Regions from separate parts of the Streptomyces sp. NPDC048825 genome, predicted to be linked through region 2. Evidence: predicted binding sites of a transcription regulator. Region 2 holds the regulator's gene; the other holds the start of a gene.
What was found. Region 2 encodes HrcA, which represses chaperone genes, less so after heat shock. Its sites were predicted from a motif close to TTNGCACTCNGNNNNNCNGAGTGCNAA; they were not measured.

Region 1 (15,519 bases), on a different contig from region 2:
TCGACAACGCGACCGCGCGGGCCAGCCTCTCCGGCCAAGGCAAGTTCTCCACCAGCCCCGACAGCAGGCCCGCGACCACCGAGTCGCCCGCACCCGTCGGGTTGCCCTCGACCGGGCCAGGCGGAGTCGCTCGCCAGCGGCCCTCCGCGTTCAGGGCCAGGAGGCCCTCCGGGCCCAGGGAGGCGACCACTGTGTGGGCGCCTCGGCGGCGGGCGTCCCGCGTGGCCTGGAGGGGCTCGTGGGAGCCGGTGAGTTCGGCCAGTTCGTCGGTGTTCGGTTTGACGAGGTCGGGGCGGGCGGCGACGCCTCGGCGCAGGGGTTCGCCGCTGGTGTCGAGGAGGACCGGGACCGACAAGGACCGAGCCGCGCGAACCAGTTGGGCGTACGCGCCTACCGGGACGCCGGGCGGGAGGCTGCCGCACAGGGCTACCGCGGAGACGGCGGGCAGCAGGTCCTCGTACACGTCCTGGAACGCGCGCCACTCCGCGGGGGAGACGAGCGGGCCCGGCTCGTTGAGTTGAGTCGTGTCACCGGTCGTCGTGTCGACCACCGCGATCGTGCGACGGGTCGGGCCCGTCACCGGGACCAGCGCGTCCACGACGCCCGGTGTGGACGTGAGCTGATCCTTCAGGGCCCGCCCGGTCTCCCCGCCCACGAAACCCGTCGCCGTCACCTCGTGGCCGAGTGCCGCCAGCACGCGGGCCACGTTCAGGCCCTTGCCGCCGGGGCGTTCGGTCACCTCGGTGACGCGGTGCGAGGTGTGCGGGCGCAGGGACGGTACGTGGTAGGTGATGTCGAGAGCGGTGTTCAGCGTGACCGTGAGGATCACCTGGGCCGACCTCCCCCCGCGTGCGCGCTTCCCTTGTCCGGATGACCGATCATGCCAGGGTGACGGCGGTCGGCCCAGTTCCGCAGGCCAGCCGCCCGGCTCAACAAACGGCAGAATCAGCCCAGTTGGGGCTCAACCACCCATTCTCCCCGGCGCATCACACCCTTGATGGCGAAGTCCGCGTCCAGGATCACCAGGTCCGCGTCCTTGCCCGGTTCCAGCGAGCCCACCCGGTCGTACAGGCCGAGCAGCCTGGCCGGGGTGGCGGAGATGGCGGCGACCACGTCCTCGACGGGCAACTGGTCCACGGTGACGGCCCGCTTGAAGGCACGGTCGAGGGTCAGGGTCGAGCCCGCGATGGAGCCGCCCTCCACCAGCCGCGCCACGCCCTCGCTGACCTCGACCTCCAGCGGGCCGAGCAGATAACGGCCGTCGCCGAAACCGGCCGCATCCATCGCGTCCGTGATGAACGCCACCCGGTCCGCGCCCGCGTGATGGAACGCCAGCTGGAGGGACGCCGGATGCAGATGCGTACCGTCATTGATCAGCTCGACCGTGATCCGCTCGTCCTCCAGGAGCGCGGCGATCGGACCCGGAGTGCGGTGACCGAGGACGGGCATCGCGTTGTAGAGGTGCGTCGCCACGGTGGCGCCCGCCTCGATGGCCTCCACCGTCTGCTCGTACGTCGCGTCCGTGTGCCCGATCGCCGCGATCACCCCGTGCTCCGCGAGGAGGCGTACGGAGTCGACGCCGCCCGGCAGTTCCGTGGCGAGCGTCACCATCTTGGCCTGGCCGCGCGCCGCGTCGATCAGCTTGCGCACCTCCGCCGGGTCCGGGTCGCGCAGCAGTTCCTCGGAGTGCGCGCCCTTGCGGCACGGCGAGATGAACGGTCCCTCGAAGTGGATGCCCGCGATGTCGCCCTGCTCGGCCAGCTCGGAGAGCAGCCCGGCGCGTTGGGCCAGCGCGTCCATGTCGACGGTGACGGTCGTCGCGACGGTGGTCGTGGTGCCGTGCAGGCGGTGCGTGTGGACGCCCTTGAGGATGTCGTCGACCGTGCCGGAGGTGAAGGAGGCGCCTCCACCGCCGTGGTTGTGGATGTCGACGAATCCGGGGACCAGCCAGTGGCCGGTCAGGTCCAGTACGTCGGCGTCGCCGGGAGCGCTCCCGGCGATACGCGTGCCGTCGACGATCACGCGTCCGCCGTCCACGATCCCGGTGGGCAGCACCACCTGGGCACCGGCGAGCACTTTGCTAGTGGCCATCAGGTGGTTACCTCCGAGGGGGCAGTTGGTGTGGTGGCCAGCAGGTCCCAGGCCAGCAGCCCGGCGCCCAGGCAGCCGGCCGTGTCCCCGAGCGCCGCCGGGACGATCGTGGGCAGCTTCTGGAAGGTCACCCGGCGCTCGACCGCCGCCCGTAGCGGTGTGAACAAGGTTTCCCTCGCCTCGGCCAGGCCGCCACCGATGATCAGTGTGCGCGGGTCCAGCAGGGTGAGCGCGGTGACGAGGCCGTCCGCGAGCGCGTCCACCGCCTCCTGCCAGACCGCGAGCGCCCGGGGGTCCCCGGACTCCACGGCCTTCGCGCAGTCGGCCGCGTCCGCCTGAGCATCACCGGACGTCTCGGCCCAGGCCGCGCTCACCGCCGACGCGGACGCGAACCGCTCCAGGCATCCGCGCTGCCCGCACGGACACAGGGTGCCTCCGGGGCGTACGACGATGTGGCCGATCTCGCCCGCGAAGCCGTGGGCGCCCGCCTCCACCCGGCCGTCGATACCGATCGCGCCCGCGATCCCGGTACCGAGCGGCACGAACAGGAACCGGTCGGCTCCCCGCCCCGCCCCGAGCCGACCCTCGGCGAGGCCGCCGGTGCGCACATCGTGCCCGAGGGCGACCGGGACGCCGTACAGCCGCTCGCCGAGCAGATCCCGCAGCGGTACGTCACGCCAGCCGAGGTTGGCCGCGTACACCGCGAGGCCCCGCTCGGCGTCCACGATGCCGGGGACGGCTATGCCGGCGGCGGACGCGGGTTCGCCGAAGTGGTGCTCGCCGTGCGCGCGCAGCTCGGCTGCGAAGCCGAGGATCGACTCCACCACGGCGTCGGGGCCGCGCTCCCGGCCCGTGGCGCGGCGGGCCTGGTACAGCAGTGCGCCGTCCGCCCCCACGAGGGCGGCCTTCATCCCGGTGCCGCCCACATCGAGGGCGATGACGTGTCTCACGGGGTACAGTCTCGCCTCTGACCCCCCAAGAGGTCTAGTCCACTCGAGTATTGTAGACCTTGGCATTCCGGTTGTTCGGGCTTCAACTTTCGTGATGAGTGCGACAGATAGGGAAAACAGCGGTGCGGCGACGTGTGTCAGGTTTCATCTCGATGGTGTCCGCAATGGGCGTGACGGCGGCACTCGGCGGCTGCTCCGGCGACACCGGGGCCACCCCGAACACCACGCTCAAGCTGGTGGCCGCCGACTACGGCGACTCCGAGGCGAACAGCTCCCAGAAGTACTGGGACAAGCTGGTCAAGGAGTACGAGAAAGAGAACCCCGGCATAGAAGTCGACGTCAGCGTCTATTCCTGGAACGAGGTCGACGCCAAGGTCAAACAGATGGTCGCCGACGGGGAGGCGCCCGATATGGCGCAGATCGGCGCGTACGCCGACTACGCCGCGAAGGGGCAGCTGTACGAGGTCGACGAACTGCTCTCGATACCCGTCCAGGCCGACTTCGTCTCGAGACTCGCCGAGGCGGGCGAGGTGGGCCGGGTGCAGTACGGCATGCCGTTCGCCTCCTCGACGCGGCTGCTGTTCTACAACAAGGAGCTCTTCGACGAGGCCGGCCTCACCCCGCCGCAGAGCTGGAGTGAACTGGCCGCCGCCGCCAGGGCTCTGAAGTCCCGCGGCGTCGAGACGCCGTACGCGCTGCCCCTCGGACCCGAGGAGGCCCAGGCCGAGACCATGATGTGGCTGCTGAGCGGCGGCGACGGCTACACCGGCACCGTGGGCTCGTACGGCCTCGACTCCGACGAGAACATCTCCACCTTCAACTGGCTCAAGAACGACCTGGTGGGCAAGGGCCTCACCGGGCCGACGCCGCCCGGCGAACTCAACCGCGCCGACGCCTTCGAGGCGTTCACGCGCGGCGAGGTCGGCATGCTGAACGGTCACCCCTCGCTGATGCAGGCCGCCGAGAAGAAGGGCGTGGACTACGGCATGGTGCCGATGCCCGGCATCAACGGCAGGGCCAAGGCCACGATGGGTGTCGCCGACTGGATGATGGCGTTCAAGGAGAACGGCAACGGCGAGGAGATCGGTGAGTTCCTCGACTTCGTCTACAGCGAGAAGAACGTGCTCGAGTTCTCCCACGAGTACGACTTGCTGCCCGTGACCACCTCCGCCTCAGAGGCGATGGCCGAGGACAAGAACGACAAGGATCTCGACCCGTTCCTGTCCGAGCTTGAGAACGCCGAGCTGTATCCCGTAGCCAAGACGTCCTGGGCGCAGGTCAGCGCCGATATCAAGCAGCAGATCGGCAAGGCGGTGGGGCCGAATGCGCGGCCTGCTGCGGTTCTCGGGTCGCTGCAGCGGTCGGCTTCGGCGGCCGAGGGCGCGGAGTAGTTCCGCTGGTTGCGCAGGGTGCCTAATAGCTCGGGGTTCGATGTCGTGTGGTGGCTGCGGGTGCGTTGCGGCTGGTCGCTCCCCCACTCTCGACTTCGCTCGAGCGGGGGGACCCCCATCGCGGCGGAGCCGCAAATCGATACAGCCCGCGCCCCTAGGAGGCCTCCGGCCTCCATCGGGGCCTGCGGCCCCCTCCGGGCACGGGTACCGTGCGGGCATGGCAGAAGAGCTCACCCCGCTGGAGCGTGACGTACTCGCATTGGAGCGGCGTGGCTGGGCTTCGCCCGGGGCCAAGGAGCGGGCCATACGGGAGGAGTTGGGGATGGGGCCGGTTCGGTACTACCAGCTGCTGAATGCCCTGCTTGATGCGCCGCGTGCTCTGGCCCATGACCCGGTGACCGTGAACCGGCTGCGTCGAATACGGGACGCTCGCCGGGCCGAGCGCTGACAGATCGCTGACGGATAGGGTCGCCGTATGGGCAGCCAAGCGGACCCCTCAAAGACCCCGACGCCATTGCCGACTCCTGCGACGCCGGCCGGACGTGACGGCCTCGACGCCATCCTCGCGCGACCCGAACGGGCCGTACTCGCCTTCGACTTCGACGGCACCCTCGCCCCGATCGTCCCCGACCCCGAGCAGGCCCGCGCCCACCCCGACGCGGTCCCGGCGCTCGCCGCCCTCGCCCCGAAGGTCGCCTCCGTCGCCGTCGTCACCGGCCGCCCGGCCGATGTCGCGGTCCGCCACGGCGGCTTCGCGGACGTACCCGGCCTTGAACACCTGGTCGTCCTCGGCCACTACGGCGCCGAACGCTGGGACGCGGTCACCGGCACCGTCACGGCGCCCCCGCCCCACCCCGGCGTCGCCGCCGTCCGCGCCGAACTGCCCGGCGTCCTCGACCGTTCCGGCGCCTGGCAGGGCACCTGGATCGAGGAGAAGGGCCGCGCCGTCGCCGTCCACACCCGCCGCGCCTCGGACCCACAGGCCGCCTTCGACGCCCTGCGCGAACCCCTCACCGACCTCGCCACCCGCCACGGCCTGGTCGTCGAACCGGGCCGCCTGGTCCTGGAGCTGCGCCCGCCGGGCATGGACAAGGGCGTAGCGCTCAGCGAGTACGTACGAGAGATCGGCGCTGGGGCGGTGGCATACGCGGGCGATGACCTGGGGGATCTCCCGGCGTTCGCCGCGGTCGAGAAGCTGCGCTCCGAGGGCGTACCCGGCTTGCTGGTCTGCAGCGGCAGCACCGAGGTGACGGAACTGCAGAAGCGCGCGGACCTGGTGGTGGACGGCCCGACAGGTGTCGTACACCTCCTGGCATCACTGGCAACGCAGCTGAAGCAGCCCCGCCCCTGAAAACAGGCCGCAGGCCCGCTTTTCCAGGGGCGCGGGGCTGTATCGATGTGCGGCTCCGCCGCGATGGGGGTCCCCCCGCTCGAGCGAAGTCGAGAGTGGGGGAGCGACCAGCCACAACAAACCCGCACCCGCCACACGGCATCGAGCCCCGAGCTACTGGGCACCCCGCAAAACCAGCGGAGCTAACTCGCAGCGCGCAGCGCGTCCAGCTGGTCCAGGAACCACTGGGCCGGTGGAAGCGCAGTAGCCGCGGCGGCCAGCCGCTTGGTGCGCTGCGCCCGCTCGTCCAGCGGCATCGACAACGCTTCGTGCAGGGCGCGGGCGGTGCCCGAAACGTCGTACGGGTTCACCACGATCGCGTCCTCGCCCAGCTCCTCGTACGCCCCCGCCTCCCGCGAGAGCACCAGCGCGCACCCCGCGTCGGAGACGACCGGCACCTCCTTGGCGACGAGGTTCATCCCGTCGCGGATCGGGTTGACGAGGGCCACGTCGGCCAGCCGGTACGCGGCGAGCGAGCGGGCGAAGTCGTCCTTCAGGTGGAGCACGACCGGGGTCCAGCCAGGCGTCCCGTACTGGGAGTTGATCTCGTCCGCGAGCCGTTGCACCTCGGTCATGTAGTCGCGGTACACGGCCAGGTCCTGCCGCGAGGGATACGCGAGGGCCACGTGCACGACGCGCTCGCGCCACGACGGCTGGTCCTCCAGCAACTGCCGGTACGCCAGCAGCCCCCGAACGATGTTCTTCGACAGCTCCGTCCGGTCCACCCGCACGATCGCCTTGCGGCCCTCGCCGATCTGCTCGCGCAGCGAAACCATGCGCTCGTCCACGTCGGCCTCATGCGACCGCTTCCGCAGGAAGTCCGCGTCCGCACCGAGCCCGTGCACACCGATCCGCGTACCCGACGGAATGCCGGGCCCCAGCACGGCATGACAGCAGTCGGTGAACGCGTCCGCCCACCGCTGGGTCAGGAACGCGGCCCGGTCGGCGCCCAGGATCCCGCCGAGCAACTGCGCGGCGATGTCGTCGGGCAGCAGCCGGAAGTACTCCGGCGGAGCCCACGGTGTGTGAGAGAAGTGCCCGATCCGCAGGTCGGGGCGCAGTTCGCGCAGCATGCGGGGGGCCAGCGTCAGGTGGTAGTCCTGCACGAGCACGGCCGCGCCCTGTGCCGCCTCCTCGGCCAGGGCCTCCGCGAAGGCCCGGTTGTACGTCTCGAAGGACGCCCACTGCCTGCGGAACTCCGCGTCGAAGGCCGGCTCCAGTGGCGTCTGGTACAGCATGTGGCTCACGAACCACAGCACCGAGTTCGCGATGCCGTTGTACGCGTCCTCGTGCACGTCGGCCGGGATGTCCAGCATCCGTACGCCCTCTTCGCCGACGCCGCGGCGTACGGCCTCGCGGTCGCCGTCGCCCAGGGCCGAGCACACCCACAACGCGCCGGCCTCCGGGCCGATCGCGGAGAGACCGGAGACCAGGCCGCCGCCGCCGCGCTTGGCTTTGAGCGTCCCGGTCTCGTCCAGGGCGTACGAGACCGGGCCTCTGTTGGAGGCGACGAGGATCTGGGCTTGCGTTGATGCCATAGGGCTCAACTTAGCCCAGTGGGGCTTCGCTCAAACGTACGCCTCAGCGGGAGCGCGCCGCTGGGTTCCGCAGGGTGCCTAAGAGCTCGGGACGGGGTGTCGTGTGGCGGCTGCGGGTGAGTTGTGGCTGGTCGCGCAGTTCCCCGCGCCCCTGAAAGAAGGGCCTGCGGCCCTCTTTCAGGGGCGCGTTCGCCTACGCCGCCTTTCGTTCCGCGTACTCCTCGATCTCCGCCATCGGAGGGCGTTCCTCTGTGTCCACGGAGTACGTATGTGGCGCGAAGCCGGTCTCCACGCGTTCGAACTGTGTGATCCGCGGCCGGACCAGATGCCCGCGGGCCAGGCGGAGCTGGGCCGTGCGGTAGATCGCGGCGGCCATGCGGCCCAGGGCCTGGCCGTCCTGGTGGCGGTGCTTGCGGACGCCTACGTCCACCTGGGCGAGGGCGTCCAGGCCCACCAGGTGCAGGGCGTCGACCAGCATGCCCAGCTCGACGCCGTATCCGACGGGGAAGGGCAGCTGTTCGAGGAGGGAGCGGCGGGCCGCGTACTCCCCGCCGAGCGGCTGCACGAAGCCGGCCAGTTGCGGCCAGTGCATGTTCAGGATCGGGCGGGCCATCAGTTCCGTGACGCGGCCGCCCTGACCTGCGGCGGTCCTGCCGGAGGTGGGCTCGCCCGGCAGGTTCAGCGGGCGGTCGTACATCGCCTTGACGAGGTCCACGCCCGGATCGGTGAGCAGCGGACCGACGATCCCCGAGACGAAGTCCGCGGAGAACTCCTTCAGGTCCGCGTCGACGAAGGCGACGATGTCCCCGCTCGTGACCAGCAGCGAGCGCCACAGGACCTCGCCCTTGCCGGGGACGGCCGGTATGCGAGGGAGTATCTCGTCCCGGTGCACGACCCGGGCCCCCGCGTCGGCGGCGACCTCGGAGGTACGGTCCGTCGAGCCCGAGTCGATCACGACGATCTCGTCGACGAGGGGGACCTTCTTGGTCATCAGCTCACGGCGGATCACGGCGACGATCTCGCCGACGGTCTCCTCCTCGTTGAGCGCGGGCAGTACGACGCTCACCGTGGAGTTGGCCGCGCGCTTCGCGGCGATGAGCTTCTTCAGCGGGCGGTCGCCAACGGACCAGGAGCGCGTGTTCAGCCAGCGCTCGACGTCTTCCAGCACGTGCGGCTCTCCCTTGACATTGGACCGGGTTCGCGAGTGCCCGCTGGGGCAGCAGCTCGTGTGACTGTCATCTCGCGGTTCGGACTGGTCTCACCACGATCCAGGCCTTCGGTTACAGTCTTGAACAACGCTGATGACCATCGCATGTCGCGGGTCGTTGAGCCGACAACCACATACACACAACCGAATAGCGCTCATCCAGAGGGGCAGAGGGATACGGCCCGTTGAAGCCCCGGCAACCCTCCAGCCGGTTCTCGTACCGATCGAAGATGATCGATTCCGCGAGGCTCCCGGCTAGTGAAGGTGCCAAATCCGTCTCACGGCGAGATGCGTCGTGAGGAAGATGAGGAAAGGGCCTCGCCTCACATGGTTGCGCAGACAGTTGCAAGCACCACGAACACTGAAACCTCCGCCGACTCGGCGGCCCCCACGAACTCCGTGGACACCCCCTCCGTAGACCTCGGCCCCGCCGCCGCGCTCTCCTGCCGCGAATGCAGGCACCGCGTCCCGCTCGGCCCCGTCTTCGCCTGCGAGGAGTGTTTCGGCCCGCTGGAGATCGCGTACGACTTCTCGGCGTACGACACCGAGGAACTCCGTAAGCGCATCGAGGCGGGCCCCGCGAACATCTGGCGGTACGCGCCTCTCCTGCCCGTCCCCGCGGACGTGGCCACCAAGCCGAACATCAATCCCGGCTGGACCGAGCTGGTCAAGGCCGACAACCTCGCGCGCGAGCTGGGCGTCGAGCCCGGCAAGCTCTTCGTGAAGGACGACTCCGGCAACCCGACGCACTCCTTCAAGGACCGCGTCGTCGCCCAGGCCCTGGAGGCCGCCCGCGCCTTCGGCTTCACGACCCTCTCCTGCTCCTCGACGGGCAACCTCGCCGGTGCCGTCGGCGCCGCCGCCGCCCGCGCCGGCTTCCGTTCCTGCGTGTTCATCCCGCACGACCTGGAGCAGGGCAAGGTCGTCATGGCCGCGGTGTACGGCGGCGAGCTCGTCGGCATCGAGGGCAACTACGACGACGTGAACCGCTTCTGCTCCGAGCTGATCGGCGACCCGGCCGGCGAGGGCTGGGGCTTCGTCAACGTCAACCTGCGCCCGTACTACGCCGAGGGCTCCAAGACCCTCGCGTACGAGATCTGCGAGCAGCTCGGCTGGCAGCTCCCCGACCAGCTGGTGGTGCCCATCGCCTCCGGCTCGCAGCTCACGAAGATCGACAAGGGTCTGCAGGAGCTCATCAAGCTCGGGCTCGTGGAGGACAAGCCGTACAAGATCTTCGGCGCCCAGGCCGAGGGGTGCTCGCCGGTGTCCGTCGCCTACAAGGCGGGCCATGACGTCGTACGGCCGCAGAAGCCGAACACGATCGCGAAGTCCCTCGCGATCGGTAACCCCGCCGATGGTCCGTACGTGCTGGACATCGCGCGGCGTACGGGTGGCGCGGTCGAGGACGTCAACGATGAGCAGATCGTGGACGCGATCAAGTTGCTGGCGCGGACCGAGGGGATCTTCGCGGAGACCGCCGGTGGTGTGACGGTGGGGGTTGCGCGCAAGCTGATCGAGAACGGTGTGCTGGATCCGAGCCTCACGACTGTCGTCCTGAACACGGGTGACGGTCTCAAGACGTTGGATGCGGTGGCCGGGACCGGGCTCACCGCCACGATCCGACCCAGCCTCGACTCGTTCCGAGAGGCCGGCCTCGCGTAGCGCTTCGCGGGAAGGGCTGTATTCAAGCTGCAGGCCGGTGGGGGCTGGTCGCTCCCCCACTCTCGACTTCGCTCGAGCGGGGGACCCCCATCGCGGCGGAGCCGCAAACGTCACTGCCCCGCGCCCCTGGCGGGGCGCTCCATACCTGACCGGAGGTCATAACCCCATGAGCGTCAACGTTCGCATCCCCACCATCCTTCGCACCTACACCGGCGGTCAGGCCGAGGTCGCCGCTGAAGGGGCGACCCTCGCCGAGGTCATCGCCGACCTGGAGAAGAACCACACAGGTATCGCTGCGCGTGTCCTGGACGATCAGGGCAAGCTGCGCCGGTTCGTCAACGTGTACGTGAACGACGACGATGTGCGGTTCGAGCAGGGGCTGGAGACGGCGACGCCCGACGGGGCCGGCGTCTCGATCATTCCGGCCGTCGCCGGAGGCTGACCATCCGGTACAGTGCCGGAGGCTGATCGTTACCGTCGGTAATGCAGGTCACTCAGAGTTCATCGAATTGCCCCCTCCGTGAGTTAAACGGAGGGGGCAATTCTGTATGGTTGAGCGCGGTACAGTTGGGGAACTTGGTGCTCCTCCGGGCCGAATGCATGTGCATTCCTGTCGGATACCCGATGAGAAGTAGCCAAAGTGTGCGGGTCTTTTGCGTCTTTTGCTCCTTTTGTGGAGCCCGACTTGCCCCCCTCTAGGGTGAATTCTCCGTACATTCCGGATCGGCCATGCCCAGATTTCTCGTCCGATTGACCTGTTGCAGACGGCAGTTGGGCAGATACATTCAGCCGCGGTCGACGCGTTCCGGCGCACACCCCCAACCGTTGGGGGGTGAGGTCTGACCCGGATCCGCGAAGTGTGGATCTGTGCAAGGGCCAGTAATAGGGGAGTTAGGCATGGCTCAGGGCACCGTCAAGTGGTTCAACGCGGAGAAGGGGTACGGCTTCATCGCGGTCGACGGTGGTGCGGATGTATTCGTCCACTACAGCGCGATTCAGATGGACGGCTACCGCACCCTGGAGGAAGGTCAGCGGGTCGATTTTGAGATCTCGCAGGGCCAGAAGGGGCCGCAGGCGGACATGGTCCGACTGGCGACCGGCTGAAGCACGCGCCGACTGATCTGCAGCGACACGTTCTTCTTCCGAAGGGCTCGTACCTCAAGGGGTACGGGCCCTTCGGCATGCCTGTCGGCACCCCGCCCGCACTGTGGTAGCCGCTTGCACTCGACCACCCCGAGTGCTAATCATTGGCGTTAGCACTCTGAAGGTGAGAGTGACAACGAGGACCGGGTCGGTGAGGCCCGCAGGCCAAGTGGGGCAAGGAACCACGAGGCAGGCAGGCCGTCCGTCGCGGGCGCCAGCGCGGTCCGGAGCAATCCACCCCAGTCCGGGAGGACCACTTCACATGGCCAAGATCATCGCGTTCGACGAGGAGGCGCGGCGCGGCCTCGAGCGCGGGATGAACCAGCTCGCCGACGCCGTCAAGGTCACCCTCGGCCCCAAGGGCCGCAACGTCGTCCTCGAGAAGAAGTGGGGCGCCCCCACGATCACCAACGATGGTGTTTCCATCGCCAAGGAGATCGAACTCGAGGACCCGTACGAGAAGATCGGCGCCGAGCTGGTCAAGGAAGTCGCGAAGAAGACGGACGACGTTGCCGGTGACGGCACGACGACCGCGACCGTCCTGGCCCAGGCGCTGGTCAAGGAAGGCCTCCGCAACGTCGCCGCCGGTGCCAACCCCATGGCTCTGAAGCGCGGTATCGAGAAGGCCGTCGAGGCGGTCTCCGGTGCCCTGCTCGACCAGGCCAAGGACGTGGAGACCAAGGAGCAGATCGCTTCGACCGCCTCCATCTCCGCCGCCGACACCCAGATCGGCGAGCTCATCGCCGAGGCCATGGACAAGGTCGGCAAGGAAGGCGTCATCACCGTCGAGGAGTCCCAGACCTTCGGTCTGGAGCTGGAGCTCACCGAGGGTATGCGCTTCGACAAGGGCTACATCTCGGCGTACTTCGCCACCGACATGGAGCGTATGGAGGCCGTCCTCGACGACCCGTACATCCTGATCGCCAACTCGAAGATCAGCGCCGTCAAGGACCTGCTGCCGCTCCTCGAGAAGGTCATGCAGTCCGGCAAGCCGCTGCTGATCATCGCCGAGGACGTCGAGGGCGAGGCCCTGTCGACCCTGGTCGTCAACAAGATCCGCGGCACGTTCAAGTCCGTCGCCGTCAAGGCTCCGGGCTTCGGTGACCGCCGTAAGGCCATGCTCGGCGACATCGCCATCCTCACGGGCGGCGAGGTCATCTCCGAGGAGGTCGGCCTCAAGCTGGAGAACGCGACCCTGGACCTCCTGGGCCGCGCCCGCAAGGTCGTCATCACCAAGGACGAGACCACGATCGTCGACGGTGCCGGCGACACCGAGCAGGTCGGCGGCCGGGTCAACCAGATCCGCGCCGAGATCGAGAACTCCGACTCGGACTACGACCGCGAGAAGCTCCAGGAGCGCCTGGCGAAGCTGGCCGGCGGCGTGGCCGTCATCAAGGCCGGTGCCGCCACCGAGGTCGAGCTCAAGGAGCGCAAGCACCGCATCGAGGACGCCGTTCGCAACGCGAAGGCTGCCGTCGAGGAGGGCATCGTCGCCGGTGGTGGCGTGGCCCTGCTCCAGGCCTCCACGGTCTTCGAGAAGCTGGAGCTCGAGGGTGACGAGGCGACCGGCGCCAACGCCGTGCGGCTCGCCCTGGAGGCCCCGCTCAAGCAGATCGCCGTCAACGGTGGTCTCGAGGGTGGCGTCATCGTCGAGAAGGTGCGCAACCTGCCCATCGGCCACGGTCTGAACGCCGCGACCGGTGAGTACGTCGACATGATCGCCGAGGGCATCATCGACCCGGCGAAGGTCACGCGCTCTGCGCTGCAGAACGCCGCGTCCATCGCCGCGCTGTTCCTCACCACCGAGGCCGTCATCGCCGACAAGCCGGAGAAGGCCGGTGCCGGCGCCGGTGCCGGTGGCGGCATGCCGGGCGGTGACATGGACTTCTGATCCGGTTCTTTCGCCGGGTCGGACCCTCCCCCAAGCTCTCGGCTTCGCTCGAGCAGGGGGGACCTCCAGTCCAGTACCGAGGGCGGCATCCCTGTTCGCAGGGGTGCCGCCCTCGGCGTGTCCGACAGCGGCAGGGTCGTACGGCCGGAGTGCTACAGGTTCCCCATCGGCTCGATGTCGACCTTCACCGGTGTGCCCCAGATGCGCAGGACCTCGTAGTCGGTGAACTCGTGGACCAGGCGGTAGGCCATGCCGGGGTGGGGGCTGCGGCGCTGGGCGGCGAGGTACAGCTCGGCTTCCTGTTTGTCGCGGCGGGGTGTGCCGCAGAGCTGCCAGACCTGGCCGGTCCACATCTCCGGGAGCCAGCGCTGCTGGGGCTGGGGGCGGTCGCCCCGTACGCCGTAGCGGGATTTCGTGCGCTCGAGCGTCTCGTCCGGGGTGGTCGGACGGCCCTGGGAGAACGAGTCGTTGACCTTCGAGCGGCGGGCGACTCGGCGACGCGTCTCGCAGAGCAGGCACAGGTCGGGGGCGTCCTCGTCGACCGGTCCTGTGGGGTGCTCGGCGCAGCGCGTGGTGGGGGCCGCCGTGGTGACCGTTTCCTCCAGGAGGTCCAGCGCGCGCTTCAGGTCCGCCTTGACCTCGTGCAGCTTCGCGTCGGGCGTGTCCGAGCCCAGTGCCTCGCCGTGCTCGCCGAGAAGCCGCAGGGCGCGGCCCAGAGCGTTCAGCTGTGCGTGGTTCATGGTGGTCGTCCCCTCCCGGGAGCCGTGCTGCCGACGCCCCCAAGAATCACATGCGCCACTGACAAACACCCCAGGAGCCCGGGGCAGGCGGACCAGGCGGAGCTCAGTCGCTTGCGAGGGCCGCCTGAAGAGCCGCCCGGAGGTGGCCGTTCGCCTCGGTGAGCAGGCGGGCGGCGGTCGCGGCGTCGACGTCGGCGAGGAGGACGAGGATCGCGTTCTTCGTCTCGCCGTCGACCGCGCTCAGGGCCGCCTCGATCTGGTCGTCCGGCGCACCCGTGGCCAGCGCCACGATACGGCGCGAACGAGCCCGGAGCTTGTCGTTCGAGGCCCGTACGTCGACCATCAGGTTCCCGTACGTCTTGCCCAGGCGGATCATCGTGATCGTCGACAGCATGTTGAGGACCAGCTTCTGGGCCGTGCCCGCCTTCAGACGCGTCGAGCCGGTCAGCAGCTCGGGGCCCACGACCACCTCGATGCCGTGCTCGGCCGCCGCCGCGAGCGCGCTGTTCGCGTTGCAGGACAGGCCGATGGTCAGGGCGCCGAGTGCACGCGCGTGTTCCACCGCGCCGATCGCGTACGGGGTCCGGCCGGAGGCCGAGACACCGACCACCGTGTCGTCGGCGGTGATGCCCAACGCGGCCAGGTCCTCGGCCGCCAGCTCCTTGGAGTCCTCGGCGCCCTCGATGGAGTTGACCGTGGCGCTCGGGCCGCCCGCGATCAGGCCGACGACCTCGGAGGGGTCCGTGTTGAAGGTGGGCGGGCACTCGGACGCGTCGAGGATGCCCAGGCGGCCCGCGGTGCCCGCGCCCGCGTAGACCAGGCGTCCGCCGCGTGCCATACGGTCCGCGATGGCGTCGGTCGCGGCGGCGATACGCGGGAGCTGCGCGGCGACGGCGGTCGGTACGGTCGCGTCCTCGCCGTTCATGATCTTCGCGATCTCAAGGGTGGGCAACTGATCGATCCGGGCAAGCTCGGGACGGAACGCCTCGGTGGTCAGGGTCTCCAACTCGTCCCGTACGTCACGGAAGTTGGAGGTGGAGTGGGACTGGCGGTCGGAGGAGGCGTCGGCGGGGGAGGTCATGTGGGGCGGCTCTTTCCGGTGTTTCGTTCCGGTGCTGGCTTTCGTTACTCGTACTCGAGCACTTGTACGCGAGCCATGGGCCTAGCGCTGGGAGCCGCGCGGGCTGTGGCGGTGCGCGAGAGCCTCATAGGAAGCGGCCAGCGCGGGCGCCGCCGTCTCGTACGTCCGCTGGGCCACCCCTATGAACAGGCAGTCCACGACCAGCAGTTGGCTCGTACGGGACGACATGGCGGCCGGCCGCAACTCGCTCTCGCGGGCCGTCGACGTGGTGAGGACCTGGTCGGCGTACTGCGAGACCGGGCCGTCCGGGCGGCCGGTGATCGCGACCGTCGTGGCGCCCCGCTCGAAGGCGACCCGTAGCGGCTCGATGACGTCGCCGGTCGAACCGGAGTGGGTGATCGCGATGGCCACGTCCTTGGCGCGCAGCTGCACGGC
Region 2 (15,519 bases):
AGAACAACCCTTGCTGCCCGGGCTGGAACTGCCCCGTGGGCCGTTCCTCCCCCCGCAGCTTGGCCAGCTCGCGCAGCAGCCGCTCCTGCTCCACATCGAGCTTGCTCGGAGTCTGGACCTCGACGTGGACGATGAGGTCGCCGCGACCGCCGCCGCGCAGATGCGTGATGCCGCGGCCGTGCAGCGGGATCGACTGGCCGGACTGCGTGCCCGGGCGGATGTCGACCTCCTCCATGCCGTCGAGCGTCTCCAGCGGGACCTTCGTGCCGAGCGACGCCGCGGTCATCGGGAGGGTGACCGTGCAGTGCAGATCGTCGCCGCGACGCTGGAAGGCAGGGTGCGGGACCTCGTGGATCTCTACGTAGAGGTCTCCGGCGGGCCCGCCACCGGGACCGACCTCGCCCTCTCCGGCGAGCTGGATCCGCGTGCCGTTGTCGACACCGGCCGGGATCTTCACGGTCAGGGTCCGGCGGGAGCGTACGCGTCCGTCGCCCGCGCACTCCGGGCACGGGTTCGGTACGACCGTGCCGAAGCCCTGGCACTGCGGGCAGGGCCGGGACGTCATGACCTGGCCGAGGAAGGACCGCGTGACCTGCGAGACCTCACCACGGCCACGGCACATGTCACACGTCTGCGCCGAGGTCCCCGGCGCCGCACCCTCACCGCTGCAGGTGGTGCACACGATCGCCGTGTCGACCTGGATGTCCTTCGTCGTCCCGAAGGCCGCCTCGTCGAGCTCGATCTCCAGGCGGATCATCGCGTCCTGGCCGCGGCGGGTGCGCGAGCGCGGCCCGCGCTGCGACGCCGTACCGAAGAACGCGTCCATGATGTCCGAGAAGTTCCCGAAGCCGCCGGCGCCGAAGCCACCCGCGCCACCGGCGCCCGCCTGGGACAGCGGGTCGCCGCCGAGGTCGTAGACCTGCTTCTTCTGCGGGTCCGACAACACCTCGTACGCGGCGTTGATCTCCTTGAACCGCTCCTGCGTCTTCGGATCAGGATTGACGTCCGGATGCAGCTCGCGGGCGAGTCTCCGGAAGGCTTTCTTGATCTCGTCCTGTGACGCGTCGCGGCGCACGCCGAGTACGGCGTAGTAGTCCGTGGCCACTTACGACTCCGCCAGGATCTGTCCGACGTACCGTGCCACCGCTCGTACCGCTCCCATCGTTCCCGGGTAATCCATGCGGGTCGGTCCGACCACGCCCAGTTTCGCTACTGCCTCGCCGCCCGAACCGTAACCGACGGAGACGACCGAAGTGGAGTTGAGTCCCTCATAGGCGTTCTCATGACCGATCCGCACCGTCATGCCCGAATCGCTTGCCTCACCAAGGAGTCTGAGGAGGACGACCTGCTCCTCCAATGCTTCCAGAACAGGCCGGATCGTGAGGGGAAAGTCATGTCCGAAGCGGGTGAGATTGGCGGTGCCGCCGATCATCAGCCGCTCCTCGGTCTCCTCGACGAGCGTCTCCAGGAGGGTGGAGAGCACCGTCGAGACCGTGCCGCGGTCCTCGGCCTCGAAGGCCTCAGGCAGGTCCTGCACCAGCTGCGGGACGTCCGCGAAACGGCGGCCCGCGACCCGGCTGTTGAGCCGCGCGCGTAGATCCGCCAGAGACGTTTCCCCGAACGGTGCCGGGCAGTCGATCATGCGCTGCTCGACCCGACCCGTGTCCGTGATCAGTACGAGCATGACGCGGGCCGGAGCCAGCGACAGCAGCTCCACGTGCCGCACCGTCGAACGCGTCAGGGACGGATACTGCACCACGGCGACCTGCCTGGTGAGCTGCGCCAGCAGTCGTACGGTCCGGCCCACCACGTCGTCCAGATCGACCGCGCCGTCGAGGAAGTTCTGGATCGCCCGTCGCTCGGGCGCCGTCATCGGCTTGACGCCCGCGAGCTTGTCGACGAAGAGGCGGTAGCCCTTGTCCGTGGGGATGCGTCCGGCGCTGGTGTGCGGCTGCGCGATGTAGCCCTCGTCCTCCAGCGCCGCCATGTCGTTGCGCACCGTCGCCGGGGAGACCCCGAGGCTGTGCCGCTCGGTGAGCGCCTTGGAACCCACCGGCTCTTCCGTGCCCACGTAGTCCTGGACGATGGCGCGGAGCACTTCGAGCCTGCGTTCACTGAGCATCGCGCACACCTCCAGCTGGTCTTTCCCGTGGGCATCGCCTGTCTGCGGTTGGCACTCAGCGCGCACGAGTGCCAGCATCCCGGGTCAAGTGTACGGCCGTGGGGTAGCGCCCCGGCAAGGGCGGACTCGAGCCGCCGATCCGAGGTGTACGGGCATGTCCTGCTCTGTCGGGGACATACAGCTAGCGTCGTTGCATGACGGTGACTTGGGAAGAGTCCGCGGGATGCTGAACACGGTCTGGGTGGAGTCGGGGTGGGAGGAACTGGCACCCGGAGTCGGGCGGTGCCGTCTTCCCGTGTGGGACTGCACGGTCGGCCTGGTGGTGGGCGAGGGGGCGGCACTCATGGTCGACGCGGGGTCGAGCGTGCCGGAGGGCGTACGGCTGCGTACGGAGGCGCAAGAGCTCCTCGGAGGTGGCAGGGTCACCCATCTCGCGCTCACGCATCCCCACTTCGACCATGTCCTCGGGGCGGCGGCGTTCGCCGGGGTCGAGGTCTTCGGGGCGGTGGGCGTTGACCGGGTGCTCGTTCACGACCGCGAAGAGCTGCGCGCGGACGCCGTACGCAACGGCGCCGATCCGATCGAGGCGGCCGAGGCGGCGGATCTCCTCGTCCGGCCGCGGCACCTGGTGTCCGGCGAGTGGACCCTGGACCTGGGCGGCGGCCGACAGGTCCTGCTGGCGAACGTGGGCCCCGGCCATACGCCCCACGATCTGGCGGTCCTGGTCCCGGGCACGCCCGGCGCGGGCTGCCCGGAGGTCGTCTTCTGCGGCGATCTGGTCGAGGAGTCCGGCGAACCCCAGGCCGGACCCGACGCCGTACCGTCCCAATGGCCCGCGGCCCTGGACCGCCTGCTGGCCCTGGGCGGCGAGGACGCGGTGTACGTACCCGGGCACGGCGCCGCGGTGGACGCGGCCTTTGTCCGAGCCCAACGGGACGCGCTGGCAAGGCGTTTCGGGGTCTCGTGAAGGTCGCGAAGGTATCGTCTGCCGAATGCGCCAGTACTCACCGGATCTGACCCCTCCCTGGAAGAAGTCCAAGCCGGTACCGGAAGTCCCGGCGGAGCCGGGCCTGGTCGTCGAGGAGCCCGGCACCGGCTTCTGCGGCGCCGTGATCCGCTGCGAGGCGGCCACGGTCACGCTGGAGGACCGCTTCGGCAAACACCGCGTGTTTCCGCTGGAGCCGCGCGGCTTCCTGCTGGAGGGCCGGGTGGTGACGCTCGTACGTCCGTCGTCGGCGCCGGTACGTCCCACGCGCACGGCCTCCGGCTCGGTGGCCGTCCCCGGCGCCCGCGCCCGCGTGGCCCGTGCCGGGCGCATCTACGTGGAGGGCCGCCACGACGCGGAACTGGTCGAGAAGGTCTGGGGCGACGACCTGCGCATCGAGGGCGTGGTCGTCGAGTACCTGGAGGGCATCGACGACCTCCCGTCCATCGTCGAGGACTTCGCCCCTGGCCCCGACGCCCGCCTGGGCGTCCTGGTCGACCACCTGGTGCCGGGCAGCAAGGAGTCCCGGATCGCGGAGGCGGTGACGAGTGAGTACGCGTTGGTGGTGGGCCATCCGTACATCGACGTCTGGGAGGCGGTGAAGCCGTCGTCGGTGGGAATTGAATCCTGGCCTCGTGTCCCGCACGGCCAGGACTGGAAGACAGGCGTCTGCCGGGCGCTGGGCTGGCCGGAGAACACGGGGGCGGCGTGGGAGCGGATCCTTGGCTCGGTGCGCTCGTATCGGGACCTGGAGCCGGCGCTGCTGGGGCGGGTGGAGGAACTGATCGACTTCGTCACAGCGCCGGAGTAACGGCTGCGTACAGCGGGATTTCGCCCCCGCTTGCCCTTGCCCGTCCCATACCAAGGAGCTCCGCCCCTGGACCCCGCTGGGGGCTGCGCCCCCAGACCCCCATCGGCCTGAACGGCCTCGTCCTCAATCGCCGGACGGGCTGATGGATGCGGGCCTGCGCCGACAAAGTTCGGCCGCGGAAAATCAGCCCCTTGGGGGTCCCCCCAGCGGTAGCTGGGGGAGTGTGAGGCGCGGGGGTCCGGGGCGGAGCCCCGAGGGGTTCAGGGGCGCAGCCCCGGCGGGGCTCCGGGGCCTGGCCCCGGGATGGGACGGGTAAGGGCGGCGGGGGCGAAACACCCTCAGTCCACCAGGTCCCGCACCACCGCATCCGCCAGCAACCGCCCCCGCAGCGTAAGAACCGCCCGCCCCACCTCGTACGGCCCGGCTTCGAGAAGCCCCTCGGCCAGCGCCCGCCGTGACGCCGCGAGCCCGTCCGGCCTCAGCAAGGACAACGGGCAGCCCTCCCGGAGCCGCAGCTCCAGCAGGATCCGCTCCACCCGGCGGTCCTCCTCGGAGAGGAGCTCACGCCCGGCGCCAGGCGACTTGCCCGCCGCCAAGGCGCTCGCATACGCGCCCGGATGCTTCACGTTCCACCACCGCACACCCCCCACATGGCTGTGCGCGCCGGGTCCCGCCCCCCACCAGTCGGCCCCCCGCCAGTACAACTCGTTGTGCAGACACCGCCCAGCCCCGGACGTGGCCCAGTTCGACACCTCGTACCACTCGAACCCCGCCCCCGACAGCACCTCGTCCGCGATCAGGTACCGGTCCGCGTGGACGTCGTCGTCCGTCATCGGAACCTCGCCCCGCCGGATCCGCCGCGCCAGCTGCGTCCCTTCCTCGACGATCAACGCGTACGCCGACACATGGTCCGGCCCGGCCCCCAGAGCCGCCTCCAGCGACGCGCGCCAGTCATCGTCCGACTCCCCCGGCGTCCCATAGATCAGGTCCAGGTTCACATGCTCGAACCCTGCCGCCCGCGCCTCGGCGACACACGCCTCGGGGCGCCCCGGCGTATGCGTACGGTCGAGCACCTTCAGCACATGCTGGCGGGCGCTCTGCATCCCGAACGAGACCCGGTTGAAGCCTCCGGCCCGCAGGGCAGCCAGATACGACGGATCCACCGACTCCGGATTCGCCTCCGTCGTGATCTCCGCATCCTCCGCGAGCCCGAACTCCTCCCGGATCGCCCCCAGCATCCGTACGAGATCACCGGCGGCCAGCAGCGTGGGCGTACCGCCGCCGACGAAGACCGTGCGGACCGGACGAGGGTCGTCGCCCAGGGTCTTGCGAGCCAACCGGACCTCGTCGATCAGGGTCGACGCGTAGTTGTCGCGGGAGGCGAGCACGCCTCCGCTGCCCCGCAGCTCGGTCGCGGTGTACGTGTTGAAGTCGCAGTAGCCGCAGCGCGTCGCGCAGTACGGCACATGCAGATAGAACCCGAGAGGGCGCGAGGCCGCGCCCGCCAGGGCGTGCGCGGGCAGTGTCCCGTCGTCGGGGACGGGCTCACCGTCGGGAAGTGCGGAAGGCATGCCTTCCATTGTCCAGCACCGCCACGAAACCCCGGACTACTCCGCCTGCAGCACCAGCAGCGCGAGATCGTCCTCCGGCGGCCTCGGCCCGAATTCGTGCACCAGACGCCGGATCCGCTCGGCGATCAGCTCGGCGCTCAGGCCCGCGCAGCCGCTGAGGACGGTGGCGAGCCCTTCGGAGTCGTCGAACTGGCGGGCCCCACTGCGCCGCTCCGTCACCCCGTCGGTGACGCACAGGAGGCTGTCGCCGGGGCGCAGCTCGAAGCTCCCGTACGTGTACGTGGCGTCCTCGAAGACACCGAGCAGCGTCTGCGGCTGGGCCACCTCGGTGAGCACCGTGCCGCAGGGTTCGAGGACCATCGGCAGCGGATGCCCGGCCGAGGCGATGGTGCAGTGCACACCGCCGTCGAAGGGGACCAGCTCGCCGTACAGCAGGGAGAGGAACCGGTTCTGCGGCCCTTCGTCGGCAAGGCCGGACCCGCCGGCTGCCACCAGGGAGCGGGCGGCGGCGTCCGCGGCCTCGGTCGCGTCGTCGAGAAGCAGCTGGTTGAGGCGGTCGAGGACGTCGGGCACCTCGTAGCCCTCGCGGGCGAGCAGCCGCAGCCAGGGCCGGGCGAGTCCGATGACGACGGCGGCCTCGGGTCCCTTGCCCTGGACGTCGCCGAGCGCGAAGCACCAGCGCCCGTCCCCGGCCGGGAAGAGGTCGTAGAAGTCACCGCTCGGCCCGCCCTTGTCGCACGGCTCGTACACGAGCGCGCTGCGTACGCCCGGTATCTCGGCGACCGCTCCGGGCAGCAGGCCGCGCTGCAGTACGCGGCTGATGGTGGCCTGGCGCGCGTACTGCCGTGCCGCCCCGATGGCGAGCGACACCCGGCGGCTGAGGTCCTCGACGAGCCCGGTGATCTCGTCGGGGAAGCGGACGAGCCCGGCCCGTCCGATGACGAGTGTGCCGAGCGGCCGGCCGCCCGCGATCAGCCGGTACGCGAGTGCTGTCCCGCTGTCCGCGCCCGCGCCGAGCGCTTCTCCGGGCCAGGGCACGGGAACGGGGCTGGAGCCCGCCGAGTCGGGCACGCGCGGCGGGTCCTTCTCGAGGAACAGGCGCAGCTCCTCGATACGGTTCTCGCTGCCGTGCCAGACGCGGGCGAGCCGTGGCCCGCCGATCAGGCCCCCGTCGGGCCGGCCCGGCGTCTCGTCCTCGAGCCACACCGCGCACCAGTCGGCGAGCCGCGGCACGAGCAGCTGCCCGGTGAGCGCGGCGACCAGGTCCTCGTCGAGCTGCCCGGCCAGCAGGTCGGAGGCCTCCGCGAGGAAGCAGAGGGCGCCGCGGTTGAGCCATTCCTGATCCTGCAGCGGTACGCCGCGGCGGGGCGCGGGGGCGAGGATCTCGGCGGCCCGCACCCCGCGCAGCAGGGCGTGTTCACCGGCGTACGCCTCTGGCTCGGCCGTCTCCTCGACGGGCGCGACCCCCTCGACGGGCAGCCGCGCCCACACGGTCTTGGTGCCGGTGCGGTAGGTGATGCCCCAGGACTCGGCGAGCGCGGAGACGAGCCGCAGACCGCGCCCGTACTCGACGGTGTCGAACGGCCGCTCCACGCCGTCGCCGCGCACCACGCGCGCGGGATGGTGGTCGGCGACCTCGATGGCGAGCACACCTGCGGCCGATCCGGCGGTGTCTCCGGCGGTGTCTTCGGCGGTCTCGGCGTGCTCGGCGGCTTCGAGGCACATCTCCAGGCCTACGTCCGTGCCGGCGTGCACGACCGCGTTGGTGACGAGTTCGCTGACCACGACCACGGCGTCGTTGACGAGCTGGTCGGTGATGAACTCGACGCCGGGCAGGGCGAGTTCGGTCCACTCGGCGAGCGCGGCGCGGACGAAGCGGCGGGCGGCTCCCGGCGCGAGAGGGTTGCCCGGCAGCGATGTACGCGCGGCCGGGCGCGGACGCTCAGGCGTATCAGGAGCACGGGACATGGTCTCCCGTCGCGTTGGTATGGCCCCCACTGTGCGGCTCCCTGAGCAGTTGGACGAATAGGCCTCAGGCGGCATCGACAGAGTGACAGACTGGCCCCGCCCATATGCGCCGAGTTACCGAAGTGGGCCCGCATGAGTGAGAACAGTGCTACGCAAGTGGTCGAAGACGGACAGATACGAGCATCCGATCTGCGTCCCCTGCTCGCTGCCATGACCGCCGCCCGGGACGGTGACTTCACGAAGGTGCCGGAGACGGGGCAGGGGCTGGTGGCCGAGCTCAACACGGTGTTCAACCAGATCATGGGCCGTGACGCGCACTTCAACTCCGAGGTGCAGCGCGTCCGCCGGGAGCTGGTGCGCCACGGCCGCCTTGACGAGCGGCTCTCCGCAAGCCCTGGCCAGGGGCAGTGGACGTCCAGGGTCGACGATGTGAACCAGCTGCTCGACGCGCTGGTGGCGCCCGCCGCGAACGCGACGCGCGTGCTGGACGCGGTGGCCGGCGGCGATCTGACCCAGCGGGTCGACCTGCACGACGGGAACCGTCAACTCCGGGGCGACCTGCGCCGGTTGGGGCGAGCCGTCAACAAGATGGTGGATCAGCTGTCCCTGTTCACCGGAGAGGTGACCCGGGTCGCCCGCGAGGTCGGCACGGAGGGACGGCTGGGCGGTCGCGCCAAGGTGACGGGCCTGTCCGGGAGCTGGCGGGACGTGACCGAGGCCGTCAACACGATGGCATCCCGGCTGACCGCACAGGTGCGGGACATCGCCCTGGTGACGACGGCGGTGGCGCGCGGCGACCTGACCCGCACGGTGACGGTCGAGGCGACGGGCGAGCTGCTCGAACTGAAGCTGACCGTGAACACGATGGTCGACCAGCTCTCCGCCTTCGCCGACGAGGTCACGCGAGTGGCCCGCGAGGTCGGCACCGAGGGCCAGTTGGGCGGCCGGGCGCAGGTGCGCGGGGTGTCCGGGGTGTGGAAAGACCTCACCGACAACGTCAACTTCATGGCGTCCAACCTGACTTCACAGGTCCGCAACATCGCCCAGGTGACCACGGCCGTCGCGAACGGCGACCTCAGCCAGAAGATCACGGTCGACGCGCAGGGCGAGATCCTCGAACTCAAGTCGACGATCAACACGATGGTCGACCAGCTCTCCGCCTTCGCCGACGAGGTCACGCGAGTGGCCCGCGAGGTCGGCACCGAGGGCAACCTGGGAGGTCGCGCTCAGGTCCGTGGCGTATCCGGGGTCTGGAAGGACCTCACCGACAACGTCAACTTCATGGCGGACAACCTGACTTCACAGGTACGGAACATCGCCCTCGTCTCGACCGCCGTCGCCCAGGGCGACCTCGGCAAGAAGATCACGGTGGAGGCGAAGGGCGAGATCCTGGAGCTGAAGTCGACGATCAACACGATGGTGGACCAGCTCTCCGCGTTCGCGGATGAGGTGACGAGGGTGGCCCGCGAGGTCGGCACCGAGGGCAACCTGGGAGGTCAGGCCCAGGTCCGTGGCGTATCCGGGGTCTGGAAGGACCTCACCGACAACGTCAACTTCATGGCGCTGAACCTGACTTCACAGGTGCGGAACATCGCCCAGGTGACCACGGCCGTCGCGAACGGCGACCTGTCCAAGAAGATCACCGTCGACGCCCGCGGCGAGATCCTCGAACTCAAGGACACCGTCAACACGATGGTGGAGCAGCTGCGCGCCTTCGCCGACGAGGTGACCCGCGTGGCCCGAGAGGTCGGCACGGACGGACGGCTCGGCGGGCGTGCCCAGGTCCTCGGCGTCTCGGGTGTGTGGCGAGATCTGACCGACAACGTCAACTACATGGCGGACAACCTGACCTCGCAGGTACGGAACATCGCGCAGGTCGCCACCGCCGTGGCCCAGGGTGACCTCTCCAAGAAGATCGACGTGGATGCGCGCGGGGAGATCCTGGAGCTGAAGACCACGATCAACACGATGGTGGACACCCTGTCGTCGTTCTCGTCCGAGGTGACGAGGGTGGCCCGCGAGGTGGGTTCCGAGGGCCAGCTCGGTGGCCAGGCAAGGGTCGAGGGCGTGTACGGCACCTGGAAGCGCCTGACGACCAACGTGAACGAGCTGGCCTCCAACCTCACCACCCAGGTCCGCGCGATCGCCGAGGTGGCGTCCGCGGTGGCCCAGGGCGACATGTCCCGCTCCATCTCGGTGGAGACCCGCGGCGAGGTCACCGAGCTGAAGGACAACATCAACCTGATGGTGGCCAACCTCCGCGAGACGACCCGCGCGAAGGACTGGCTGGAGTCGAACCTCGCCCGCCTCGCCGCCCTGATGCAGGGCCACCGGGACCTGATGGAGGTCGCCGACCTGATCCTGCGCGAGCTGACACCGCTGGTGAACGCGCAGTACGGCGCGTTCTATCTGGCCGACCCCGACGAGGACAGCCCGGCGCTGCGAACGGCCGTGCCCGCCAAGGGACTTGCCTTCATCGCCGGGTACGGGGCGGCGCAGGGCGCGACCGTGGAGACCGGCGGGCTGCCGGTGCACGGGCTGGTGGCGCAGGCGGCCCGGGAGAAGAAGCGGATCCTCGTCGAGGAGGCCCCGCCGGACTACATCAAGATCAACAGCGGTCTGGGCGAGGCGTCCCCGTCGAGCGTCGTCATCATTCCGATTCTCTTCGAGGACAAGCTGCTCGGCGTGGTCGAACTGGCCTCGTTCTCCCGCTTCTCCGATGTCCACCTGGCGTTCTTCGACCAGTTCGTGAACACCATCGGCGTCGCCATCAACACCATCATCGCCAACTCCCGTACGGAGTCCCTGCTCGGCCAGTCCCAGCAGCTGGCCACCCAGCTCCAGGAGCGCTCCGACGAACTCCAGCGCCAGCAGGCCGAGTTGCAGCGCTCGAACGCCGAACTGGAGGAGAAGGCAGCGCTCCTGGCGACGTCGTCGCAGTACAAGTCGGAGTTCCTGGCGAACATGTCGCACGAGCTGCGCACACCGCTGAACTCGCTGCTGATCCTCGCCCGGCTGCTCTCCGACAACCCGGACGGCCATCTCTCCGACCAGGAAGTGCAGTTCGCGTCCACGATCCACCGCTCGGGCTCGGACCTGCTCCAGCTGATCAACGACATCCTCGACCTCTCGAAGATCGAGGCCGGCCGGATGGACGTACGCCCGAAGAAACTGCCGCTGATAAAGCTGCTCGACTACGTCCACGCCACGTTCCGGCCGCTCACCATCGACCGGGGGCTCGCTTTCGAGGTGGCGGTCGGCGAGGACGTACCGCGCGAGATGTACTCGGACGAGCAGCGCCTCCAGCAGATCCTGCGCAACCTGCTGTCCAACGCGATCAAGTTCACCGCGAACGGCCGGGTCGAGCTGCGCGTCAACCGCGTCAAGGACCCCGAGCACCGCTACACGCGCGGCGGCGACCACGACGAGGTGATCGCCTTCGCGGTGACCGACACCGGCATCGGTATCGCGCCGGAGAAACTCCCGGTGATCTTCGAGGCGTTCCAGCAGGCCGACGGCACCACCAACCGCAAGTACGGCGGCACCGGCCTCGGTCTGTCCATCAGCCGCGAGATCGCCAGGCTGCTCGGCGGCCGGATCATCGCCGAGAGCCAGCCGGGCAAGGGTTCCACCTTCACGCTGTACGTACCGGTCGCCAGCCCCGGCCACGCGGCGACCGGGCCCGTACCCGAGGAACGCCAGTCGCCCGCGCCCGAGCAGTTGTCCACCGATTCCACCGAGCCGTACACCGTCCACGACACGGACGACACCTGGCCCACGCCCACCAAACTGGAGGCGTGGAAGGCGGGCCGGGCGGGTCAGCTGCTGCCGGGGCGCCGGGTGTTGATCGTGGACGACGACATCCGCAACGTCTTCGCGCTCACGCATGTCCTGGGCCGGGTCGGGATGCCCGTGCTGTACGCGGAGAACGGCCGCGAGGGCATCGAGACGCTGGAGCGCAACCCGGACGTCGAACTGGTCCTGATGGACATCATGATGCCGGAGATGGACGGCTACGAGACCATCGCCGCCATCCGCCGCACCCCGCGCTGGGCCGGCCTTCCCATCGTCGCCCTCACCGCCAAGGCGATGCCGGGCGACCGCGAGAAGTCCATCGCCCGCGGCGCCAACGACTACGTACCCAAGCCGGTGGACGTCGATCAACTGCTGACCGTCGTCTGCGCCCTTCTGGAACCGGCCGGACAAGACGACGGACAAGACGACGACTCGGAGGCGGAAGGACGTGGCGAAGAGCCGGAAACCGTCGGCCCCGCCGTCCCGTCGCCGAACGACTGAGGCAGGCAGCCAACACCATGAGTACTGAGGCATCGACCGACGAGCGCGCCAACATCCTCCTCGTGGACGACATGGAGGACAACCTGATAGCGCTGGAGGCCGTCCTGGGGTCCCTCAACGAGCCGCTGATACGGGCCCGTTCCGGCGAGGAAGCGATGAAGGCGCTGCTGCGGCAGCGGTTCGCCGTCGTGCTGCTCGACATCCGCATGCCGGGCATGGACGGTTTCGAGACCGCCGCGAACATCAAGCGGCTCGACCAGACCAAGGACGTCCCGATCATCTTCCTGACCGGCACGGACGCCGACTCGGGCTACGCCTTCCGCGGCTACGCCACCGGCGCCGCCGACTACCTCACCAAGCCCTTCGACCCCTGGGTCCTACGAGCCAAGGTCACAGTCTTCCTGGACCTCCACCGCAAAACCCGCCAACTGGAACGGATGCTTGCGCAGCAGCGGGCGCATGGCGCGCAGGTGAACGCGCGGCTGGACGCCTTGGAGAAGGAACTGGTTGAAGTCTCACCGGACTTGGCGGCGTTGCGCACGCAGGTCAGAGGCCTACGGGCCTTGATGACGGGAAACGGCGCCCTGTTGACGTAGGGCGCGGAGTGCGCCCCTCCAGGGGCGCGGGGAACTGCGCGACCAGCCACAAACGACCCGCAGCCAAGAGCCGACCGCAGTTCCCCGCTCTCCCGCGAGCCGCTACGCCTCTCGGGAGCCCGCGTACATCTCCTCGATCAGCTCCTTGTACTCCCGCTCAACAACCGGCCGCTTCAACTTCAGACTCGGCGTCAGCTCACCGTGCTCAATGTCGAGGTCCCGCGGCAGAAGCCTGAACTTCTTGATGGTCTGCCACTTCTGAAGCCCTTGGTTGAGCTGCTTGACGTACCCGTCGATGAGCTCAACCGTCGCAGGGTCGGCGACAACCTCCGCGTACGACTTGCCCGACAGCCCGTGCTCCTCGGCCCACCCGAGGATGGACGGCTCATCGAGCGCGATGAGCGCGGTGCAGAAGTTCCGGTCGGCACCGTGCACGAGGATGTTGGACACGTACGGGCACACCGCCTTGAACTGGCCCTCGACCTCGGCCGGCGCGATGTACTTGCCGCCGGACGTCTTGATCAGGTCCTTCTTGCGGTCGGTGATCCGCAGATAGCCGTCGGGCGACAGCTCCCCGATGTCACCGGTGTGGAACCAGCCGTCCGGCTCCAGCACTTCGGCGGTCTTCTCGGGCAGCTTGTGGTAGCCCTCCATGATCCCGGGCCCGCGCAGCAGGATCTCGCCGTCGTCCGCGATACGCACCTCGCAGCCGGGCAGCGGCTTGCCCACGGTCCCCGTGCGGTACGCCTCCCCCGGGTTCACGAAGGACGCGGCGGACGACTCGGTCAGTCCGTACCCCTCCAGGATGTGCACGCCGGCGCCGGCGAAGAAGTAGCCGATGTCGGGCGCGAGCGCGGCCGATCCGGAGACGCAGGCGCGCAGATTGCCGCCGAAGGCATCGCGCAGCTTGGAGTAGACGAGCGCGTCCGCCACCTTGTGCTTGGCGCCGAGACCGAAGGGCACGGAGGCCGTACCGGTCCTGCGGAAGTTGTCCTGGCTGACCTTGGCGTACTCACGGGCGACCCCGGCCGCCCACTGGAAGATCTTGTACTTGGCGGGACCGCCGGCGCGGGCCTTGGCCGCGACGCCGTTGTAGACCTTCTCGAAGATGCGGGGCACGGCCGCCATGTACGTCGGCTGCACCACCGGAAGATTCTCGATGATCTTGTCCACGCGGCCGTCGACGGCGGTGACGTGCCCGACGTCGATCTGCCCGGACGTGAGCACCTTGCCGAAGACATGGGCGAGCGGCAGCCACAGGTACTGCACGTCCTCGGCGCTGATCAGGCCGGTCGCGGAGGTCGCCTTGGCCATGTAGGACCAGTTGTCGTGCGGCAGCCGTACGCCCTTGGGGCGGCCGGTGGTGCCGGAGGTGTAGATCAGCGTGGCGAGCTGGTCGGAGGTGATCGCGCCGACCTTCTCCTTGATGAGGTCGGGGTTCTTCTCCAGGCCGGCGGCGCCGCGCTTCTCCAGCTCGGCGAGGGTGAGCACCCAGTCACCCTCGTCCTGGGAGGAGTCCACACCGGTGCCGTCGATGACGACGACATGGGTCAGTTCGGGGAGTTCGGCCCGCTTCTCGCGCGCCTTGGCGAGCTGAGCGGCGTCCTCCGCGATCAGGACCTTGCTCTCGGAGTCGGAGAGGATGAACGCCGACTCCTCGGCGTTGGTCTGCGGGTAGACGGTCGTCGTCGCGGCGCCCGCGCACATGATGCCGAGGTCGACGAGGATCCACTCGACCCGGGTGGCGGAGGAGAGCGCGACGCGCTGCTCCGGCTGAACGCCCAGTTCGATCAGACCGGCAGCGATGGCGAAGACCCGCTCGGCGGCCTGCGCCCAGGTCAGCGACTTCCAGTCGTCCGGGCCCTCGCCCGAGGCTGGGGGTACGGGGTAACGGTAGGCCTCGGCGTCCGGTGTGGCCGCCACGCGCTCCAGGAAGAGGGCCGCCACGGACGGCGGACGGTTCTCGATCAGGGTTTGTGTGTCGCTCACGACATCCTCCGGGCCCGCGACAGTGTGCGGCTGGCTCTTTGCGGCTGTTGTGTCACTCGCGGCCGCTGTTTAACTCGCGAGTAACCATCGAGTGGTGATCAGAGTAGAGCGCGACTCCCCGGTGCGTAAGGGGCGGCGAGCTGTCACTTACTACAAAGACTCCTACGCAGAGCGACCTTACGCACGCGTACGGGCCCGTCGCACCGAAACGCGACGAGCCCGCATTCTTCCCCAGTTTCCAGGGGTAACAGCGTTCGGCTTCCCCGGAACGACGCCTGTTACTTCTTGCCCCTGCCGGAGGTCGCGCTCTCGTCGCTGGACAGCACCGCGATGAAGGCCTCTTGCGGAACCTCCACAGAGCCCACCATCTTCATCCGCTTCTTGCCTTCCTTCTGCTTCTCCAGCAGCTTCCGCTTACGGGAGATGTCACCGCCGTAGCACTTGGCCAGGACGTCCTTGCGGATGGCGCGGATGGTCTCGCGGGCGATGACCCGGGAGCCGATGGCCGCCTGGATGGGCACCTCGAAGGCCTGCCGCGGGATCAGCTCGCGCAGCTTGGCGACCAGCCGCACGCCATATGCGTACGCCTGGTCCTTGTGGGTGATCGCGGAGAACGCGTCGACCTTGTCGCCGTGCAGCAGGATGTCCACCTTGACGAGGCTGGAGGTCTGCTCGCCGGTCGGCTCGTAGTCGAGGGAGGCATAGCCACGGGTCTTGGACTTCAGCTGGTCGAAGAAGTCGAAGACGATCTCCGCGAGCGGCAGCGTGTAGCGGATCTCGACGCGGTCCTCGGAGAGGTAGTCCATGCCGAGCATGGTGCCGCGGCGGGTCTGGCACAGCTCCATGATCGAACCGATGAACTCGCTCGGGGCGAGAATCGTGGCGCGTACGACCGGCTCGTACACCTCACTGATCTTCCCCTCGGGGAACTCGCTCGGGTTCGTCACCGTGTGCTCGACGCCGTCCTCCATGATCACGCGGTAGACCACGTTCGGCGCGGTGGCGATCAGGTCGAGCCCGAACTCGCGCTCGAGGCGCTCCCGGATCACGTCCAGGTGCAGAAGCCCGAGGAATCCGACGCGGAAACCGAAGCCGAGGGCGGCGGAGGTCTCCGGCTCGTAGACCAGCGCGGCGTCGTTGAGCTGAAGCTTGTCGAGGGCGTCGCGCAGCTCGGGGTAGTC

Region 1: the regulator HrcA is predicted to act here: its motif matches at 11,447-11,473, upstream of groL (chaperonin GroEL).

Annotation. Positions count from the first base shown of each region.
Region 1 covers NZ_JBICUR010000002.1:356,013-371,531, reverse strand. Annotated here, with positions in the region: gene ACGFNK_RS07050 (1-phosphofructokinase family hexose kinase) at 1-829, opposite strand, end outside; gene nagA (N-acetylglucosamine-6-phosphate deacetylase) at 946-2,091, opposite strand; gene ACGFNK_RS07040 (ROK family protein) at 2,091-3,041, opposite strand; gene ACGFNK_RS07035 (ABC transporter substrate-binding protein) at 3,194-4,432, shown strand; gene ACGFNK_RS07030 (DUF3263 domain-containing protein) at 4,650-4,880, shown strand; gene otsB (trehalose-phosphatase) at 4,908-5,783, shown strand; gene ACGFNK_RS07020 (trehalose-6-phosphate synthase) at 5,966-7,360, opposite strand; gene ACGFNK_RS07015 (glucosyl-3-phosphoglycerate synthase) at 7,554-8,528, opposite strand; SAM riboswitch class I at 8,720-8,878, shown strand; gene thrC (threonine synthase) at 8,895-10,229, shown strand; gene ACGFNK_RS07005 (MoaD/ThiS family protein) at 10,396-10,671, shown strand; gene ACGFNK_RS07000 (cold-shock protein) at 11,127-11,333, shown strand; gene groL (chaperonin GroEL) at 11,635-13,263, shown strand; gene ACGFNK_RS06990 (hypothetical protein) at 13,416-14,003, opposite strand; gene murQ (N-acetylmuramic acid 6-phosphate etherase) at 14,107-15,084, opposite strand; gene ACGFNK_RS06980 (MurR/RpiR family transcriptional regulator) at 15,166-15,519, opposite strand, start outside.
Region 2 covers NZ_JBICUR010000001.1:469,538-485,056, forward strand. Annotated here, with positions in the region: partial or broken gene dnaJ (molecular chaperone DnaJ) at 1-1,105, opposite strand, end outside; gene hrcA (heat-inducible transcriptional repressor HrcA) at 1,106-2,122, opposite strand; gene ACGFNK_RS02150 (MBL fold metallo-hydrolase) at 2,346-3,089, shown strand; gene ACGFNK_RS02155 (DUF3097 domain-containing protein) at 3,115-3,918, shown strand; gene hemW (radical SAM family heme chaperone HemW) at 4,257-5,489, opposite strand; gene ACGFNK_RS02165 (SpoIIE family protein phosphatase) at 5,526-7,457, opposite strand; gene ACGFNK_RS02170 (HAMP domain-containing protein) at 7,590-11,753, shown strand; gene ACGFNK_RS02175 (two-component system response regulator) at 11,771-12,349, shown strand; gene ACGFNK_RS02180 (AMP-dependent synthetase/ligase) at 12,452-14,338, opposite strand; gene lepA (translation elongation factor 4) at 14,617-15,519, opposite strand, start outside.